2 regions of the Rhodoferax sp. XS2R6 genome follow, and region 2 is predicted to be linked to the other one. Evidence: predicted binding sites of a transcription regulator. Region 2 holds the regulator's gene; the other holds the start of a gene.

Region 1 (7,161 bases), on a different contig from region 2:
TGCTGGCGCTATAGGCCGACATCTTGGGCGCGCCAATGAGGCCCGCCACCGAGGCGGTGTTGACAATGCTGCCGCCACCCTGGGCCAGCATCTGCTGGATCTGGTACTTCATGCACAGCCACACGCCTTTGACGTTGACACCCAGGATGCGGTCAAACGTGGCCTCTTCGCAGTCGGCCAGGCGCATGTGTTCTTCCTCGATGCCGGCGTTGTTGAAGGCGCAGTCCAGTCGGCCAAAGTGCGCCACGACGTGCACCACCATGGCCTGCACCTGCGCAGCCTGCACCACGTCGGCGGCCACAAACAGCGCCTCGGCACCCAGCGCACGCACCTGGGCGGCGGTCTCTTCGCCGGCCGGCACATCGCGGTCCGTTACCGCCACTTTGGCGCCCGCACGGGCAAAGGCCAGCGCACTGGCCCGCCCAATGCCACCGCCACCGCCGGTGACCAGCACCACTTTGTTGTCAAAACGCAAGTCCATGGAATCCCCTCAGCAAAAGCCGTGCAAAAAGCCATCTTAGGAGGCCGTGGCTGGCGCTGGCGCGTTTGGCGTAACCCGCGCGACAGTGCGGTGCCGTGCCCCATGCCGTGCCCTATAGTGGCCGGCTAATTAAAGGGAGAACACGATGACACCACCCCGCCACACCTGGGCCCTGGCCTTGCTGGCTGCGCTACACGGCAGCGCAGGCGCGTTGACGCCTGAAGAGCGCCCTTACCCGGGCGGCTACACCAGCGGCTCTGTGGACACGGTGAGCCAGATCATGCTGCTGGACGACAACACCTTTTGCTTCCGCTTCATGGGCGGGTCACTGGACATGCTGGTGGCTGGCCACTGGAAGGCCCTGCCCGGCAAAGACGCCGGTGTGCGCCTGCAAGAGGTGCGCAAGGCGCAGACGCTGTTTCCGGCCTTTGCCAAGGCGGGGCCGGGCAGCGACTTGGTATTTGACTTCCATGGCTACACCTTGAGCGAGGCCCTGGCCCCGGTGTTTGCCACCTCGGCCACTGCTGCCTGGCCCAGCAGCCTGCGCCCCCTGTTTGGCAACGACCGGCACAGCTGGGCCGAGAGCTACCCACTGCCTGCCATGCCCGTTGCCACGGCCCGCTACTTTTATATCGGCCAGGTGGAGATGGACGCCCGCGGCCAGCCGCAGCAGCTGCGGGTGACCCAGTACCAGCTGCCTGCCGCGCTGCGGGGCGGCACGGTGCGCCTGGGTTTTGACACCCAGCAGGCCCGGCCCCCGCTGAACCTGGTGGCGTTGCTCAACGGAGAGCGCCTGCAGGTGGATGGCCAGCCTTTTGGCAAGCGGGATGTTTTAAAGCCGGAGCAAGTGGCCGAGATCCGTGCGGCCTGCGTGGCCCCGGTGCTGGTACCCGGCAAGGGCCGGCCGGTAGCGGGTCCTGACGATGACGAGGCCCCGCGCGAGCGCACGCCGGTTTTGGTGCCACTGGGGAGCAAGGTGCTGCCGCTGTCCAGCGTGCAGGGGGAGCCGTTTTTTCCATCCCCCGCAAACTGAGTCACGGTGATGGCGGGGAGCCGGAGCCTAGTGCTCCAGGCCCATCACGTCGGCCAGGTCGCCGCGCTGCAGCGGTTTGGCAAACGAGCCCAGCACGCGCAGACCGTCGGACACGGCCACTTCGGCGGCAATCGACAGCATCAGGCTGTCGCCGCCGCTGAGCAAAATCACCCCGCCGCGGTACTGCGCCTTGGCCAAGTGGCCCAAAAAGTCGATGCCATCGGTGTGTGGCATGACCATGTCGCAAATCAAAAAGTCGGGCGGGGCCGGCATCTGGGCCAGCACCTCGGCGCCGCTGCTACCGTCGCGTGCCGTGTGCACCTCGGCCACGCCCAGGCTCAGCAGCATTTCGCGCAGCACGGTGTGGCTGAAATCGTCATCGTCCACCACCAGCACGCGCAGCGGGCCGGTGTGGGCCTCTTGCTGCTGGCTGGCTGCTTCGGCACGCATGGCGGCCATGTGGCGGCGGCGCTCCAGGCTTTCCAGCACGGAGGTCAACACGAACTCGGACAGCGATTCTTGCGAGTCGAGCAGAGACTCAATGTCCGCACGCAATGCGGCAGTGATGGGGATGGCAGGCAGCGAAGACAGTTGCATGGTCGAAGTGTAAGGGAATGTTAATGTCTTTACAGATATTACCTGTATATAAATACAGTTATTGGTCATAATTCCATTCCCTGATGCACTGGGGCACGCCAATATGCTTCCAGACTACGCAGAACTGTACAGCCTCTCGTCCTTCAGTTTCCAGCGCGGTGCCTCGCAGCCCGAAGAATTGGTGCAGCGCGCCCACGCGCTGGGCTACCGCGCGTTGGCCATCACCGACGAATGTTCGGTGGCCGGTGTGGTGCGTGCGCACGTGGAGGCCAAGCGCCTGGGCCTGCAGCTGCTGCCAGGCGCCGAGTTTGCCGTGGCGCTGCCCTGTGGCGGGCACTTCACGCTGGTGGCACTGCCGCACACGTTGGCGGGCTGGGGCAACCTGTGTGAATTCATCACCCTGGCCCGCATGGCCGCCATCAAGGGGCAGTACCGCACCACCTGGTCCGAGTCGCCCTGGGCGCTGCTGGCGGACTGCGAGGTGCTGCTGGCCTTTCCATCTGCTATCAATACAGAAGCTGCTTGCGCAATATCCATAAGGGCTAGAGGCATATTTGGTTCAAATTGTTGGCTGGCGGCCAGTGTGGGGCTGGTGGCGGGGGATGCGCTGCAGCGTGTGCGGGTGCAGCAGCTCTCGGCATTGAGCGGCCTGCCGGTGCTGGCCACGGGCCAGGTGTGCATGCATGTGCGCTCGCGCAAGCCGCTGCACGATGTGTTGACCGCCGTGCGCCTGGGCCAGCCGGTGTCGGCTTGCGGCTTTGCACTGCAGGCCAATGCGGAGGGGCACCTGCGTTCGCGTGTGCGGTTGGCGGCGTTGTTCCCGCCTGACTGGTTGGCGAACACGCTGACCGTGGCGCAGCGCTGCACCTTCAGTCTGGATGAATTGCATTACCACTACCCGCTGGAGGCCGTGCTGCCGGGCCAGACGGCGGCGCAGACCCTGCGCCATTACGTGGAGGAGGGCGCACGTGAGCGTTACCCGGCGGGCATGCCCGAGGACATCCGCCCGCGGGTGGAGCACGAGCTGGCGCTGATCGAGGAACTGCGCTTCGAGATGTATTTCCTCACGGTGCACGACATCGTGAAGTTTGCGCGGCGAGAACACATCCTGTGCCAGGGGCGCGGCTCGGCTGCCAACTCGGTGGTGTGTTACTGCCTGCACATCACCGAGGCCAACCCGCATGAAAGTTCGCTGCTGTTCGAACGCTTCATCAGCCGCGAACGCAACGAACCGCCCGACATCGACGTGGACTTTGAGCACCAGCGCCGTGAGGAGGTGATCCAGTACATCTACGCCAAATACGGCCGCGAGCGTGCCGCCATTGCGGCCACCGTCATCAGCTACCGCCCGCGCAGCGCGCTGCGCGATGTGGGCCATGCGTTGGAGATTCCTGAGGACCTGATCACCGCCATGGCCAAGGAGCACCCCGGCATGTACGGCCGGGAGGTGCTGGCAGAGCGACTGCAGTTTGCTATGGAAAAAGTAGCTGCTGGCGCAGGTGTGGCGGGCGCCGGGAGCCTGGGCGGCAGAGCGCCCAGCTCCGTGTCCCCCGCCCGCGGTGCGGGCTCCTCCTTTACCTACGCTGAACGCCCTGCCGCCCAGACTCCCGGGGGGCAAGGTGGTCTTGCACCTCATCTCTCGCGCCGCCTGCAACTCTGGCTGGAGCTGAGCACCACGCTGCAGGGCTTTCCGCGCCACCTGAGCCAGCATGTGGGCGGTTTTGTGCTGACGCAGGGCCCGCTCACCCGCCTGGTGCCGGTGGAGAACGCCGCCATGAAGGAGCGCTCCATCATCCAGTGGGACAAGGACGATTTGCAGGCCGTCGGCCTGATGAAGGTGGACGTGTTGGCCCTGGGCATGCTCAGCGCCATCCGCCGCTGCCTGGAGATGGTGACGCAGCGGCGCGGCTTGGCAGAACCGCTGCGCATGCAGGACATTCCGCGTGGCGACGAAGCCACTTACGACATGATTTGTGCGGCCGACACGGTGGGCGTGTTCCAGATCGAGAGCCGTGCGCAGATGAGCATGCTGCCGCGCCTGCGGCCCCGCTGTTATTACGACCTGGTGGTGGAGGTGGCCATCGTGCGGCCGGGGCCGATTCAGGGCGGCATGGTGCATCCGTACCTGAAGGCGCGCAAAGACCCGGAGGGCGCCAAGTCGCCTTACCCCGCCTTGCAAAAAGCGCTGGAGCGCACGCACGGTGTGCCGATTTTTCAGGAACAGGTGATGCAGATTGCCGTGCTGGCGGCCGGCTTCACGCCCGGTGAGGCCGATGGCCTGCGCCGTTCCATGGCCGCGTGGAAGCGCCACGGCAATGTGAGCCAGTACCACGACCGACTGGTGGGCGGCATGGTGGAGCGCGGCTACCCGCTGGACTTTGCCGAGGCCATCTTCAAACAAATGGAGGGTTTTGGCGAATACGGTTTCCCCGAGAGCCACGCGGCCAGCTTTGCGCTGCTGGTCTATATCAGCAGTTACCTCAAGTGGCACGAACCGGCGTGTTTTCTGGCGGCGTTGCTCAACAGCCAGCCGCTGGGTTTTTACGGACCGGCGCAGCTGGTGCAGGATGCGCAGCGCCACGGGGTGACTGTGCGCGCGGTGGATGTGCTGCAGAGCGATTGGGACTGTACGCTGGAGGGGCATGACGTTCGCCTTGGCCTGCGTTTGGTCAGCGGGTTGACGAAACCGGTGGCGAAGCGCATTACCGAACAGCGCCAGCATTCCCCGTTCACCAGCACCCAAGACCTGGCCCTGCGCTGCCAGCTCGACGCGGGCGACCTCAAGGCCCTGGCCAGTGCCGATGCGCTGCAGTCGCTCAGCGGCCACCGCCGCCAGCAGGTGTGGGACGCGTCGGCCCTGCTGCCCGCACCCGCGCTGCTGCAGGGCGTGCCGATAAACGAAGACGATTTGGCGCTGCCTGCGGCGGGTGAGGGCGAAGAGGTGACCTTTGACTACGCTGCAGTTGGGCTCACTTTACGCTCCCACCCCTTGCTGCTATTGCGCGAGCCGCTATCAAAACAGAAGCTGCTGACAGCTGCGCAAATGCGCGACTACCCCAGCGGCCGACTGGTACGCGCCTGCGGCATCGTCACCGCACGCCAGCGGCCGCAGACCGCCAAGGGCGTGATTTTTGTGACGCTGGAGGACGAGACCGGCAGCGTCAACGTGATTGTGTGGAAAAGCGTGCGTGAGCAGTTTCGTGACGTGGTCTACCGCGCGCGGCTGATGGCGGTGTATGGCGTGTGGCAGCGCGACGACGAAAGCGGCGGCCAGGTGCGCCACGTGGTGGCCAAGCGGGTGGTGGACCTCACCCACCTGCTGGGTGACCTGGCCACCACCAGCCGGGACTTCCATTGACGTTTTGTTCGCGCGCTAGAACTTGAAGCGCAGGCCGACACTGAGAAAATCCTCGCCATTGGCACCATTGCTGTTGAGCAGGTCGTAAATCGCGCAGCGGTGGTGCAGGCGGACAAAAAACTCGGTATCCGGTGTTTGCGGCCGGGAGAAGGCAGCTTCAACGAAGAGGAAGTTCAGTGTGCGCGTGCCTTGCCCATTGGCGCCGCGCTCCATGGGCCCCACCTCGCTGGTGTACGAGATGCCCAGCGGTGCCAGCCGCAAGTCGGTGCGCAGCACATCGCGCCACGGAAAGCCGCTCCAGCGGATGGTGGGGGCCACCGCCACTTCGGTCAGGCTGGCCTTGCCCCACTGTTGGCCAATCATTCCGTCCAGTTCCAGCGCAATTGGCCAGTCTTTCGATTTCCACAGTGTGGTGCTGCCCGTGAGGGCCAGCATGTAGTGCTCCGTGTAGTTGGCCGTGCCTGCGATGGCGCCGGCAGGCTCTGCATCGTGGTATTTGCCTACGTACAGGCCCCAGCTGGAGTCCCGCGTTTCAGCTGCCACTTGCCAAGGCAGGGCCGTGGCTGCCGCTAGCAGCAGGCTGTGCAGACCGTAGCAAGGCAGACGCATGGGAGTTCCCCCAAAAAATGGTGGCCCCCATGCTAGCGTCCGTAGCTGCGCGCACCAAATGGTGGGTGCCCAAAACCCCCTGCACGCAGGGGAGATGCCCAGGGGTTGGCTCAGCCCTGCGTAATAGCGACAGGCAGGCCGGTCTTGAGTGATTCGGTCACCGCCAACCCAATGCGCGTGGCTTCCAGTGCGTCGGACAGCGTGAGCGTGAGCGCGCGCTCGCCGCGGCAAGCTGCCACAAACTCGGCCATCTCGGCGGCAAAAGCTGCCTCAAAACGCTCGTAGAAGTCCTTGAGCACCGCATGGCGCACGCCGTGGGCATCGCTCTTCACCACGCGGTCGCGGGCGGCGTGCTCACCCACCAGCAGCTTGCCGGCGGTGCCAATGATTTCGGTGTGGGTCTCGTGGCCATGGGCCATGGTGCGGGAGGCGTAGAAGACCGCCTTGGCGCCGCCCTCAAAGTCCACGATGGCCAGGCCGTTGTCCACATCACCAAACTCGGCCAGGCCGGGGTGCAGGGCAATGGTGCCGGTGGCGTAGGCGCGCGTGGCCTTGGGGCGGCCGAGCATCCAGCGTGCCAGGTCGATGTCGTGCACGCTGCAGTCCATGAAGATGCCGCCCGAGGTGGGGGCAAAGCGCACAAAGAAACCGTCGGGGTCGTTCTGGTCGCAGGTTTGCGAGCGCACGATGAAAGGGCGGCCGATCTCGCCCGCTTCAATGCTGGCCTGGGCCGCACGGTAGCTGGGGTCAAAGCGGCGCACAAAGCCCACCATGGCCACTAGCGCGGGGTGCTTGGCCGCTTCTGCCAACACGCGTTCGCAATCGGGCACATTCAGCGCCAGGGGCTTTTCCACGAATACATGCTTGCCCGCCTGCAGCGCCGCAATGGTCTGGTCGGCATGCAGAGAGGTGGGGGTGACCAGCACTACCGCATCGATGTTGGGGTCGGCCAGCAGGTCTTCATAGCGGCTGTACACCTGCGTGATACCGAGCTGCTCCGTGGCATAGACACGCTCGGATTCGACCGGGCTGCAGGCGGCGGTGAGGGTGCAGTTGCGGGTGCTGAAGGCCAGGGCTTGCGCG
Region 2 (7,161 bases):
GGTAGCGCCCCCCCGCCTGCTGGAAGAAGTGCTCAGCGTCACCCGCACCAGCGTGCCGGCACCCGACGTGGTCACCCAGCTCGAAAAAAACTCGGCCTTGGGCGAGGTGCTGGCCAGCGGCCTGCGCGCCGTGAATGCCGACCCCCATATCTCGGAAGACGATGTGCGCGCCACCATGGAAGGTGCGGGCCGACGCGTCACGCAACGCCTGGAACATTACCTGGGTGCCTTGGCCACCATCGCATCGGCCGCACCCCTGCTGGGACTGTTTGGCACCGTGGTGGGCATGATTGAAATTTTTGGCTCACAGGCTCCTGGTGGCAGCACGGGCGGCAACCCGGCGCAGCTGGCACACGGCATTTCGATTGCGCTGTACAACACTGCCTTTGGCCTGATCGTGGCCATCCCCTCGCTGATTTTCTGGCGCTACTTCCGCGCCCGCGTCGATGGTTATTTGCTGACGCTGGAACTGGCGGCCGAGCACCTGAACCGGCACCTCAAGGCCATGCGCAAGTAAGCCGGCCCCCTTTATAGACGCCACACCATGAATTTTCGCCGCCACCGCCAGGACGAGCCCGAGATCAACCTGATTCCGTTTATCGACGTGCTTCTGGTGGTGCTCATCTTCCTGATGTTGTCCACCACCTACAGCAAGTTCACCGAGCTGCAGCTCAAGCTACCGGTGGCCGACACCGATGCGCAGCGCGACTACCCCAAGGAGCTCATCGTCGCGGTGAGTGCCGATGGCAGCTACAGCATCAACCGCAACGCCATCGCAGGTCGCAACCTGGACAGCCTGGCGATTGCCCTGACAGACAACGCAAAGGCAGGCAAAGACACCGTGGTCATCATCAGCGCCGACGCCAGCGCCAAACACCAGGCCGTGGTCACCGTGATGGAAGCGGCCCGGCGCGCCGGACTCAACCAGATCACCTTCGCCACCCAGTCCTCCGCCCAGGCGGGCGGCCAGTAAAACCATGCACGCAGGCCTGCAACAGGCCTTTCTGCAGGCCTGGACAGGCCGCAGTGCGCTGGCCTGGGCTATGCGGCCCGTCGCGTTCTTCCACGGCGTCCTGATTGCGCTGCGCCGCGGGCTCTACCACCAGCAGTGGCTGGCCATCCAGCGCCTGCCGGTGCCCGTGGTGGTGGTGGGCAATGTGCTGGCCGGCGGTGCCGGCAAAACCCCCACCGTCATCGGCGTGGTGACCCATTTGCAGGCACAGGGCTGGCAGGTCGGCATCGTCTCGCGCGGCTATGGCCGCCAGGGCGAGGCCATCCAGGCGGTGCACGCCGACGCATCGCCCACTGAAGTGGGCGATGAGCCCTTGCTGCTGCAGCGCAAGACCGGGGTTCCGGTCTATGTAGGCCGCCAGCGTGCCGCCGCGGCCCGGGCTTTGCTGCAAGCACATCCGCAGACCCAGATCATTGTGTGTGACGACGGCATGCAGCACTATGCGCTGTACCGCGACGTGGAGATTTGTGTGTTCGACAGCCGCGGCACGGGCAATGGCTGGCTGTTGCCGGCCGGCCCCCTGCGAGAGCCCTGGCCGCCCCGGGCCTTGAAGGCTGCGGGCCAATCCCGTGAGAATTTGCTGGTGCTTAACACCGGCCCCAATGCCGTGCCCGGTTTCAATGCAACTCGCCAGTTGGCCGACCACACGGTGGGGGCCAGCGGTGATGTGCAGCCGCTGACAGCCCTGAACGCCCCCGACACACACCCGGTGTGTGCGGTGGCAGGCATTGCCCAACCCGAGGTGTTTTTTGCCATGCTGCGTGCACAGGGTGTGCTGCTGGCCCATACCATAGCGTTGCCAGATCACTATGATTTTGATAGCTGGTCGCGCAATACCCACGAAGGCTACAACCTAATTTGCACCGAAAAAGACGCCGCCAAGCTGTGGCAGCACGCCCCCGAGGCCCGCGCCGTCCCACTGGTGCAAACCGCGCCGCCCGATTTCTATGCCGCGCTGGACCGCTGCCTGCAGCCCCACCGCCCTGCCCCGGTATCATCCCCCCATGGACACCCGACTTCTTGAACTGCTCGTTTGCCCCGTAACCAAGGGCCCCCTGGAATACAACCGCGACCAGCAGGAACTCATCTCCCGCAGCGCCCGCCTGGCCTATCCCGTGCGCGACGGCATTCCCATCCTGCTCGAAAACGAAGCCCGCGTACTCACCGACGCCGAACTCGGCCTGTGAGTAGCACCATGGGTTTCACCGTACTGATTCCGGCCCGCCTGGCCTCTACCCGCCTGCCCAACAAACCCCTGGCCGATCTGGCCGGTGTGCCCATGGTGGTGCGCGTGGCGCAGCGGGTGCGTGATGGCGTGCCGCAAGCCAGCCGCGTGGTGGTGGCCGCCGACAGCGACTCCATCGTACAAGCCTGCGCAGCCCACGGCGTGCACGCCATCCTGACACGCGAAGACCACCCCTCTGGCAGCGACCGCCTGGCCGAGGCCTGCGATATCCTGGGCCTGGCCGACGAAGACATTGTGGTCAACGTGCAGGGCGACGAACCACTGATGGACCCCGACCTGGTGCAAGCCGTGGCCGCGCTGCTGCACGCCACGCCACAGGCCAGCATGGGCACAGCCGCCCACGCCATCACCGACGTGGCCGACTTTGCCAACCCCAATGTAGTGAAAGTGGTGCACGACGCCGCGCACCTGGCGCTGTACTTCAGCCGCGCGCCGATTGCCTGGTGGCGCGATGGGTTTGCCAATGGCATCCACACCCTGCCGTCCCCGGCACCCTTGCGCCATATCGGCATTTATTCCTACCGCGTGGGCTTTTTGCGCCAGTTTCCCCTACTGCCACAGGCCCCCATCGAGGTGGTGGAGGCGCTGGAACAGCTGCGTGCGTTGTGGCATGGCCACCGCATTGCGGTGCACGTCAGTGCGCATGCGCCCGGCCCCGGTGTAGACACCCCCGAAGACTTGGCGCGTGTGCGCGCCATCCTCGCCGGCCAAGCCCCCACGCTGTAAGTTAGGCGCGGGGCAGCCCGTGCTATTCTCCAGAGCTACACGCGCGCAATAAAAAATGCACCAGCAAGGTGCCAAAGAAGCGCCAAAGTTTTTGTTTTATCCGAGGTTATCCATGAGACTGATTCTGTTGGGCGCGCCTGGCGCTGGCAAAGGCACGCAAGCCACCTTCATTTGTCAAAAGTACGGAATTCCGCAAATTTCGACCGGTGACATGCTGCGCGCTGCCGTCAAGGCCGGCACGCCGCTGGGCCTGCAGGCCGACGCGGTCATGAAATCCGGCGGCCTGGTCAGCGACGACCTGATCATCAACCTGGTGAAGGAACGCATCGCCCAGCCCGACTGCGCCAAAGGTTTTCTGTTTGACGGCTTCCCCCGCACCATCCCCCAGGCCGATGCCATGAAGGCGGCTGGCGTGCAGCTGGACTACGTGGTGGAAATCGACGTTCCGTTTGACGCCATCATCGAACGCATGAGCGGCCGCCGCTCACACCCCGCCTCGGGCCGTACCTACCACGTCAAGTTCAATCCCCCCAAGGTGGAAGGCAAGGACGATGTGACTGGTGAGCCCTTGGTGCAGCGCCCCGACGACCAGGAAGAGACCGTCAAGAAACGCCTGGATGTGTACAGCGCCCAGACCCGCCCGCTGGTGGAGTACTACTCCAGCTGGGCCCAGAAAGACCCCGCAGCAGCCCCTCAGTACCGCGCCATCAGCGGCATGGGTGATGTGAATGCGATCACCAGCCGGGTGTTTGAAGCGCTGACCAAGTAAGCGCTACTGGCACCGCCCGAAAAAGCCGCATCTGCGGCTTTTTTTACGCCATCAGCTGCAGCATCAGCGCGATGCGCGCCTTCACCGCAGACAGGCCCTGCGAATGCGGCAAGGCAGCAACGCCCTCACCCGCCACCACCTGGCCACGTGCGCAACGGCTGGCGCGGACCACCGGCGTGCCCTGCGCTTGCACTTCAAGCAAAGCTGCTTCCAGATCCACATGCAGCGTGCCATTGCCGGTGCCCGCCACCACCAAGCCACGCAATGGAGGAACGTTGGCATCGGGCACGGCCAAGCTGCGTACCATGGCGCCCGAGGCACCCGCATAGCTCATCACAATCTCCACCCGCGGCCATGCAGTGTTGGCCAGTGCCTGCAGATCGACCACACGCGGGGGAGCCATAGGGGCAGGCTTGCCCAACCAGCGCACGCGGGCCTCTTCCACCAGCGCCAGCGGCCCTGCATCGCCCGAGTCAAACGCGTCCACGCGGTAGGTATAACTCTTCTGCACCAGGCGGGCGCTGTGCACCGCACCCGCGCACACCACCAACACGCCGCGTGCCGCGCTGTCCAGCGCCACGGCTACCGCATCCAGCACGTTTTGCGGCCCATCGGGCGTCAGGGCCGACGCGGGGCGCATGGCGCAGGTCAGCACCAGCGGCTTGGCCTGCAATAACGCGGGGGGCAGCACCTGCTCCAGAAAGAAGGCGGTTTCCTCCAGCGTGTCAGTGCCATGGGTAATCAGCACCGCATCCACTTCCGTATCCTGCAGGTGCTGGGCACAACGCTGCGCCAGCGCGGCCCACACCGCAAAGCCCATGTCTTTGCTATCCACCTGCGCCACCTGTTCGGCCACCAGTTCGCGCCCCTGCAGCGCAGCCTGAAGTGGGGCAATGTCTTGCAGCAATGACTGCACGCCCACCTGCCCGGCCTTGTAGCCCACGTTGTCCGATCCGCGCTCCGATCGGCCTGCAATCGTGCCCCCCGTACCCAAAACCACCACTTTTTTACCCATACATCACCGCCCCACTTGCATTAATCAAAAAACTGGTTAAAAATACAGTTACTGGATGAGAAAACAGTGTGTACAGACACACAGCCAGCACCGACCCAACATGAAGGAGTCAGTATGCTTGAAAGTCCCAAACTCACCGCCCGCCAACAGCAAATTCTGGATCTGATCCAGGGCGCCATTGCGCGCACCGGTGCCCCCCCCACCCGGGCGGAAATCGCCACCGAGCTGGGCTTCAAGTCTGCCAACGCGGCCGAAGAGCATTTGCAGGCCCTGGCCCGCAAAGGCGTGATCGAACTGGTCAGCGGCACCTCCCGCGGCATCCGCCTCAAGGGCGATGTGTTGCGCTCAATGCAAGAGTCGCGCATGAAGCAGTTTGCCCTGCCCCTGCCCGGCCTGGCCCAACTGGCCTTGCCCCTGATTGGCCGTGTGGCCGCCGGCTCGCCCATCCTGGCCCAAGAACATGTGGACCAGACCTATTACGTGGAAAACAGCCTGTTCCAACGCCAGCCCGACTACCTGCTCAAGGTGCGTGGCATGTCCATGCGCGACGCCGGCATCATGGACGGCGACCTGCTGGCCGTGCAAGCCACCAAAGATGCCAAAAACGGCCAGATCGTCGTGGCCCGCCTGGGTGAAGAAGTCACCGTCAAACGCTTTCGCCGCAACAAACACCTGATCGAGCTACACCCTGAAAACCCCGACTACCAAACCATCGTGGTTGAACCCGGCGAGCCCTTCGAGATTGAAGGTCTGGCCGTTGGCCTGATTCGTAACACCATGTTGATGTAACGCAGACAGAAAGTACCCACCATGAACACCGCCATCGTCATGAAACCCGACTTTCTGGCCCCCCTGCGCCAACTCCTGGCCTGGCTGCTGCCAAGTCCTTCCCCACGTGTGCCCAGCTACACCGTGCCACGGTCTTTTGAACGCAAAAATGCTCCTGATTTAATAGCTACTTGCGCAGTATCTACGGGGGCTAGAGGCATAAACAAGCCTAAAACCAAACCCCTGCGCGTGGTCCGGGTGCTGGAGAGTGGGCAACCCCGCTCTGACGTAGGTCGTATGGTCATCTCGGGCCGCATGGCCGATGTCTGCGCCGAACTGGATCGCCTGGCCGCCTGCGAAGCCGCGTAACAACAGCGGGGCAAATTTGCCCTGCACTCTGCCGGACCGCTGGTATCCCAAGGCACAATGGCATGCATGAATATTGTGATTCTGGATGACTATCAGGATGCTGTACGCAAACTGCAGTGCTCGGCCAAGCTGGACGCTTTTCCGGCCAAGGTGTACACCAACACGGTCAAGGGCATGGGCCAGTTGTCGATCCGGCTCAAAGACGCCGATGTGATCGTCCTGATCCGTGAACGCACGCAGATCACCCGGGCACTGATCGAAAAACTTCCCCGCCTCAAGCTGATTGCCCAAACCGGGCGGGCGGGCTCCCACATCGATGTGCAGGCCTGCACCGAGCGCGGCATTGCTGTGGCCGAGGGCACTGGCTCCCCGGTCGCTCCGGCCGAACTCACCTGGGCCCTGATTTTGGCGGCCATGCGCCGGCTGCCCCAGTACATTGGCAACCTCAAACACGGGGCCTGGCAGCAGTCCGGGCTCAAGGCGGGCTCCATGCCTGCCAACTTCGGGCTGGGTGGTGTGCTGCGTGGCAAGACCTTGGGTGTGTGGGGCTACGGCCGTATTGGTCAGCTGGTAGCCGGTTATGGGCGCGCCTTTGGCATGAACGTCTTGGTGTGGGGCAGCGAGGGCTCCCGCCAGCAAGCCGTGCAAGACGGCTATCACAGCGCCACTGACCGCGAAGATTTCTTCTCACGCAGCGATGTGCTGACCCTGCACTTGCGACTCAATGACACCACACGCGGCATGGTGACGGCCGAGGATCTGGCCTGCATGAAAAACACGGCCCTGCTGGTCAACACCTCGCGGGCAGAACTGATTGAAACCGATGCACTGATTGGGGCCCTGAACCGGGGCCGCCCGGGCCTGGCGGCAGTAGATGTATTCGAAACCGAACCCGTGCTGCAAGGCCACGCACTCCTGCGGCTGGAGAACTGCATCTGCACCCCCCACATTGGTTATGTGGAGCAGGACAGCTACGAGATGTACTTTGGCGCGGCCTTCGACAACGTGGTGAATTTCATCAAAGGCACACCGTCCAACATCATCAACCCCGGTGCACTGCAGGTGCGCCGCTAAGCCGCTGCCTTGGGGCGGCCCACAGCCTAAGAACGGGGCGTCAGTGGTGGGGTGAGCGACAGCCCAGACGCATCGAACTCGATGAGATTGTCTGCGGCTGGCACAGACTCCGACAAGTCCAGGTCAATGTCCATGGCAGGCTCAAGCAAAGCAGCGTCCACGGGAGCCGGGCCCGTGTCGGG

The links. The regulator LexA, encoded in region 2, represses DNA repair genes until DNA is damaged. The targets are predictions, from matches to a motif close to ACTGTATNNNNATACAGT.
Region 1: AC097A_RS14655 (error-prone DNA polymerase) is a predicted target of LexA. The motif match lies at 2,153-2,170, and genes of this name have one in related genera.

Annotation. Positions count from the first base shown of each region.
Region 1 is NZ_JBWMAY010000004.1:188,712-195,872, forward strand. Features, by position in the region: gene AC097A_RS14640 (SDR family oxidoreductase) at 1-481, opposite strand, end outside; gene AC097A_RS14645 (hypothetical protein) at 627-1,514, shown strand; gene AC097A_RS14650 (response regulator) at 1,542-2,111, opposite strand; gene AC097A_RS14655 (error-prone DNA polymerase) at 2,215-5,469, shown strand; gene AC097A_RS14660 (hypothetical protein) at 5,485-6,078, opposite strand; gene AC097A_RS14665 (Gfo/Idh/MocA family oxidoreductase) at 6,189-7,161, opposite strand, start outside.
Region 2 is NZ_JBWMAY010000002.1:532,301-539,461, reverse strand. Features, by position in the region: gene AC097A_RS09055 (MotA/TolQ/ExbB proton channel family protein) at 1-517, shown strand, start outside; gene AC097A_RS09050 (ExbD/TolR family protein) at 545-973, shown strand; gene lpxK (tetraacyldisaccharide 4'-kinase) at 978-2,036, shown strand; gene AC097A_RS09040 (Trm112 family protein) at 2,017-2,199, shown strand; gene kdsB (3-deoxy-manno-octulosonate cytidylyltransferase) at 2,208-2,984, shown strand; gene adk (adenylate kinase) at 3,097-3,753, shown strand; gene AC097A_RS09025 (asparaginase) at 3,797-4,768, opposite strand; gene lexA (transcriptional repressor LexA) at 4,883-5,557, shown strand; gene AC097A_RS09015 (hypothetical protein) at 5,579-5,905, shown strand; gene AC097A_RS09010 (NAD(P)-dependent oxidoreductase) at 5,972-6,979, shown strand; gene AC097A_RS09005 (type IV pilus assembly protein FimV) at 7,006-7,161, opposite strand, start outside.